DNA from 2 places in the Bacillus thuringiensis genome. Region 1 is predicted to be linked to the other one. Evidence: predicted binding sites of a transcription regulator. Region 1 holds the regulator's gene; the other holds the start of a gene.

Region 1 (3,202 bases):
CAAACGTATTTAAAGGAATCTACGGAAGGGCCACCTCGTAAATATTATCAATTAACAGAGCAAGGGGAAACGCAATTTCATTTGTTAGTAACAGAATGGCGTGATTTTGCGAAAGGGGTACAAGAAATTATTGAAGGGGTGGAATGGGATGAGTAAAGAAGGGTTTCTTAAAGAATTATCAAGTTATCTTAGAAAGTTACCAGAGGAGGAGAGGCAAGATATTTTATCGGATTATGAAGAGCACTTTCAATTTGGGATAGAAGAGGGGAAAACTGAATCAGAAATAATACAGGGCCTTGGTTCTCCGAAAGTAATCGCAAAAGAATTACTTGCGATGTATCGCTTCGATGAAATGAAAAAAAATCCATCGACTTCAAATGTGACAAGAGCTGTTATGGCAGCGATTGGACTTAGTTTGTTTAATTTTATTATTGTGTTAGGCCCGTTAGTCGCAATTATTGCTTTTATATTTTCTTTTTGGATTGGTGGTATTGCTAGTGTAGTAACACCATTTTTCGTGATTGGAAAAGTATTTATGGGTACTTTTATATGGTTGGATCTTTTCGTTAGTATAACGTTTGTTGGAGTAGGTTTATTATTATGTATTATCGCTTTTTATAGTACAAAGTGGTTTAAGAGATTGTGTGTACGATATGTAATATGGAACTTCAAAATGATAAAAGGAGAGTAAATGATGAAAAAACTATTTTTAATCGCTATCGCTTGTATCATTATTGGAGTAATAGGAATTTCCCAAACATATGAAAAAGCAGTACAAACTGCTGAAAAAGGCGATAAAGAAAATATAATTAAAAACGAAACATTAAAAAATATAGAAGTTAAGTTAGATGCCGGGGATATTATTGTCCGAAAATCTCCTGACTCTTCTTTTTATATCAAGCAATCAGGAGATGTACGTAAACAAGAGATTCGTATCGCAGAAGATGGTGACACATTAAAAATTATTGGGGAAAGAGAAAAAGGTGCTTCATTTGATTTTTCTTTTTACGATTTTAGGTTTCAAACGTCTAAATTGACTCTCCTTGTGCCCGAACGCTCCTACCAAGATGTAAAAGTAAATTCATCTGCCGGACAAATCGAAATGAGTGATGTGAAAAGTGATAGCGTAAGTGTTAGAACACTTGCTGGAGAAGTAGAGTTGAAACAAGTAACGGCTAAGAATGTGGAGGGATCGACAAAAGCTGGTGAGGTGAACTTTAAGAAGGTATTAGGGAAAGTGACCGCAAAAACAACAAGTGGGGAAATAAATATTCAAGATCATGATTCTAAGTATAATCTAGAAGCAAGTTCAACTGCGGGAGATATAGATATTACTTTATCGGAAAAACCACAAGATGCGGTAATTACTGGGCAAAGTGCTGCCGGAGATGTAACAATTTTTAATGAAGAAAATAATAACGTAACAATTGGAAATGGTAGTAAAAAGATTAGCGGTAAAACGGCTGCTGGAGATGTGACGATTGAAACTCGCTAATAAGAAATAGAATGTATGGAAATCTATCAAAATACAAAAAAGAAGATAATTACCGTATATAAATAAGGTAATTATCTTCTTTTGTTATTTTTAATGTAAATCACGATATACGCCAATTACTTTCCCGATAACTGACACTTGTTTTAAAATGATAGGTTCTAATGAAGAGTTTTCTGGTTGTAGACGGAAATGGTCTTTTTCTTTATAGAAACGTTTAACAGTTGCTTCGTTATCTTCTGTTAAAGCGACTACAATTTCACCATTATATGCAGACTGTTGTTGGCGAACAACAACTAAATCTCCATCGAAAATACCAGCTTCAATCATACTATCTCCAGAAATACGTAACATGAACACTTGGTCTGCTCCAGCAACAATACTAGCTGGAAGTGGGAAATGTTCCTCTACGCTTTCGACAGCTGTAATTGGTAAACCAGCAGTAACTTTTCCGACAATTGGAACTTGAATAACAGATTGTGTTTCTGTATCGATTCGGTCTACGCCTAAAATTTCAATCGCTCGTGGTTTCGTTGGATCGCGTCGAATGTATCCTTTTTCTTCTAATCGTGATAAATGTCCGTGCACTGTAGAACTAGAAGCGAGGCCGACTGCTTGACCGATTTCACGTACGGAAGGTGGATATCCTTTTTCTTGTACTTTTAGCTTAATAAAGTCGAGAATGTCTTGCTGGCGTTTCGTTAACTTTTCCATGTTTTCTAACACCTCGTTTTCTTTCATTTTTCTTATTAATAAGTATAACATGTGAAAAAACATTCTACAAACATAAGTTCGAACAAATGGCTGATTTATGTTACACTATAGGGAAATAATAGGGAGAAAGAGGGGTTCAAAATGAATGCAATTATTTATGCACGTGTGAGTACAACGAAAGAAGCACAAGAAACATCATTATTACGTCAAAAAGATGAATTATTGCATTTAGCTGAGCGCTATCAAATGAATGTTTCTAAGGTGATTGAAGAGCAGGCTAGTGGATATACAATTGAGCGTGACGGTATATTAGAGGTGTTGGATACAATTCGAGACGAACAAATTGATGTGTTACTTATACAAGATGAAACGCGACTTGGTAGAGGAAATGCGAAAATCGCATTAATGCATTGTTTACATAAAGAAGGTATAAAAGTATATACGCATACACATAATGGTGAATTACAATTGTCGGATTCTGATTCGATGGTATTAGATATTATTGGTATTGTTGAAGAATATCAAAGAAAGATTCATAATTTGAAAATTAAACGAGGTATGCAACGTGCAGTAGAAAAAGGCTATCGTCCAGAAAAAAATTTAAAAAATCGGCATTTAAGTGTAGGAAGAGAGAAAAAAGAAGTGCCAATTGAGGAAATTGTACGTTTGCGAAAAAGTGAACTCACGTTTGAAGAAATTGCAGCAACACTACGTGGATTTGGTCATAATGTTTCAAAGGCGACTGTACATCGTAGATATGTAGAGTATACGAAGCAATTGCTTGATAAAGAAGAGTAACTATTGTATGATAATAATCAGTTTTGATTAGAAGGGGGATTCGAGATGATTAATCACGAACTCGTTGAACGCATTAACTTCTTAGCGAAAAAAGCAAAAGCTGAAGGTTTAACTGAAGAAGAGCAACGTGAGCGTCAATCGCTACGTGAACAATATTTAAAAGGATTTCGTCAAAATATGTTAAACGAACTTAAAGGA
Region 2 (3,202 bases), 2.4 Mb from region 1:
AATATGGATCATATTGTTGAGAGTTATAAAGCGTTCGGACCACTTCTTGGTATTGGTTTACCGATGATAGAGGCGTTGATTCCAGCATTACCGCTTATTGTATTTGTACTGGCGAATGCTGTTGCATTTGGCTTTTGGCTCGGTTTTCTTTATTCATGGCTTGGATCAGTAATGGGTGCCTTACTTGTCTTTTTCATCATCCGCCATTTTGGTCGCAGTCGTTTCTTTTCGTTTGTAAATAAGCATGAGAGAGTACGAAAAGCAATGGGGTGGATTGAAAGGAAAGGATTCGCACCGATTTTTGTTATATTTTGTTTTCCGTTTACACCGTCAGCGCTAATAAATGTTGTCGCTGGTTTATCCCGAATTAGTGTAAAACAGTTTGGGCTAGCGTTAGCATTCGGAAAGCTTGTGATGATTTTTATTTTAACGTATATCGGTCATGATTTAATGTCATTTATTCATAATCCAGTGAAATCAGTCATTGTAGCGATTGGTATTTTTATTTTATGGTATGTCGGTAAGAAAATTGAAGTAAAGTTAGAATTACAGTAAGAATAGTCTTCTTTATAAGTGTAGGCTTCATTATTAAAGGATAAGGGGAGAAGCAGATGAAGAAAACTTTGAAAAAAGAAGGCATAGAGTGGATACGAACAATTTTAATTGGTGTATTATTAGCTGTATTTTTTCGAACGTTTTTCTTTTCAACGTATGTTGTAGAGGGGAAGTCAATGATGCCGACCTTGCAAGATGGCAATATGCTCGTTGTAAATAAGGTGAGTTATCAAGTTGGGGACTTGAACAGATTTGACGTTGTGGTGTTTCATGCGAATAAAAAAGAGGACTATGTAAAGCGAATTATCGGTTTACCTGGAGATCATATTGAATATAGGCATGATAAATTATATATAAACGGACAATTTATTGATGAGCCGTATTTAGAGAAGTATAAGAAAGAGATAAATGGAAGGCAACTAACAGGCGATTTTAAATTAGAAGAGTTAACGAAAGAAAAGCTGGTGCCACCCGGGTTTATTTTTGTAGTAGGTGATAACCGGCTCGGGAGCTGGGATAGTAGGCACTTTGGCTTTGTAAAAGCTGATACAGTCGTCGGGAAAGTTGATTTGCGATATTGGCCAATTCAAGAGGTGCAAACGAATTTTTCAAAAGGTTGATATAATGAAGTAGAAGTATAGAAAAGACAAACAACTCAGTTTGTCTTTTTTCGTGTACTATAATACAATTATAGTAGCAAACTAACGTTCGTTATGTAAGTGAAAGGTGGGGTTACATGTCACTTCGATTTGTGATTGGTAGAGCGGGAAGTGGAAAAAGTACACTTTGTTTACGCGAAGTGCAAGAAGAGTTAAAACAGCGCCCGAGAGGGAAAACAATATTATATCTTGTGCCAGAACAGATGACATTCCAGACGCAGCAGGCGTTAATTGGAAGTGAGGATGTAAGAGGTTCTATTCGGGCACAAGTTTTTAGTTTTTCACGATTAGCGTGGAAGGTGCTGCAAGAAGTTGGCGGAGCAAGTCGTCTTCATATTGATGAAGCTGGTGTACATATGTTACTCCGTAAAATTGTAGAGTCTCGTAAAGATGGATTATCGGTGTTCCAAAAAGCAGCGGAGCAAAACGGTTTCTTTGAACATCTTGGCAGTATGATTGCAGAGTTTAAACGTTACAATGTAACGCCATCTAACGTATATGAAATGTGGCAACAATTAGATGCGCATAGTAGCAGTGCCGAACAAAAGTTACTAGCGAATAAAGTGTATGATTTACAGTTACTATATGATGATTTTGAGCGTGCTTTAATTGGAAAATACTTAGATTCAGAAGACTACCTGCAATTGCTAGTGGAAAAGCTTCCGCAGTCTGAATATGTAAATGGTGCGGAAATTTATATAGATGGATTTCATTCATTCTCCCCGCAAGAGTTAGAGATTTTAAGGCAGCTTATGATTTGTGGAGCGAGAGTGACGATCACGTTAACGATAGATGAAAAAACGTTAGCGCAGCCAGTAAATGAACTCGATTTATTTTATGAAACGACGTTAACGTATGAAAAAATAAAACAAGTAGCGCGTGAAGAGAAAATAGAAATTGAAAAAACAATTCCACTTATAGAACAGCCGCGTTTTCATTCTCCGGCATTAGCGCATTTAGAAGCTCATTATGAAGCGCGTCCGAATGAGAAATTTAACGGTGAAGCGAGTGTAACGATTAGTACAGCTGCGAATTTACGAGCGGAGGTAGAAGGTGTTGCTCGTGAAATTCGTAAACTTGTCGCGGATGAAAAATATCGTTATCGAGATATTGCAGTGCTTCTTCGTAATGGGGAAAGTTATTACGATGTGATGCGAACGTTATTTACAGATTATAATATCCCGCACTTCATCGATGAAAAACGCCCGATGTCACACCACCCATTAGTAGAATGTATTCGTTCTGCACTCGAGATTATTAGTGGGAATTGGCGTTATGATGCGGTGTTCCGTTGCGTGAAAACAGAGCTTTTATATCCATTAGACATAAGAAAAGAAGCGATGCGTGAAGAAATGGATGAATTTGAAAATTACTGTTTAGCGTACGGTGTACAAGGAAAGAGATGGACTGCTGAAGATCCATGGATGTATCGCCGTTATCGTTCTCTTGATGATACGAACGGGATGATTACAGACAGTGAACGTGAAATGGAAGAGAAAATAAATAGGCTACGTGACGTTGTAAGAACACCTGTTATTCGCATGCAAAAAAGGTTAAAGCGTGCAGGGACAGTTATGCAAATGTGTGAAGCAGTTTACTTGTTTTTAGAAGAACTGGATGTTCCGAAGAAACTAGAAGAATTACGTATACGTGCAGAAGAAAGTGGAGATTTCTTATTTGCGACAGATCATGAACAAGTATGGGAAGAAGTAATGAGCCTTCTTGATACATTTGTAGAGATGCTTGGGGAAGAGAAAATGTCTCTTTCTATGTTTACTGACGTTATGTCGACAGGTCTTGAGGCACTTCAATTTGCTAACATTCCGCCGTCATTAGACCAAGTGTTAATTGCTAATATTGATCACTCCAGGTTATCTGACGTGAAAGCAACGTTTATTATAGGTGTAAATGAGGGTGTCATTCCAGCAGCACCTATGGACGAAGGGATGCTTTCTGATGAGGAAAGAGAAGTTCTTGGTGCGGCAGGG

What was found. The regulator LexA, encoded in region 1, represses DNA repair genes until DNA is damaged. The targets are predictions, from matches to a motif close to CGAACATATGTTCG.
Region 2: a site for LexA is predicted at 1,253-1,266, ahead of addB (helicase-exonuclease AddAB subunit AddB). Genes of this name have one in related genera too.

The regions. Positions count from the first base shown of each region.
Region 1 is NZ_CP012099.1:3,550,138-3,553,339, reverse strand. It holds gene AC241_RS18215 (PadR family transcriptional regulator) at 1-156, shown strand, start outside; gene AC241_RS18210 (DUF1700 domain-containing protein) at 149-691, shown strand; gene AC241_RS18205 (DUF4097 family beta strand repeat-containing protein) at 692-1,495, shown strand; gene lexA (transcriptional repressor LexA) at 1,586-2,206, opposite strand; gene AC241_RS18195 (YneB family resolvase-like protein) at 2,348-3,004, shown strand; gene AC241_RS18190 (DUF896 domain-containing protein) at 3,050-3,202, shown strand, end outside.
Region 2 is NZ_CP012099.1:1,118,873-1,122,074, forward strand. It holds gene AC241_RS05775 (TVP38/TMEM64 family protein) at 1-555, shown strand, start outside; gene lepB (signal peptidase I) at 612-1,175, shown strand; gene addB (helicase-exonuclease AddAB subunit AddB) at 1,292-3,202, shown strand, end outside.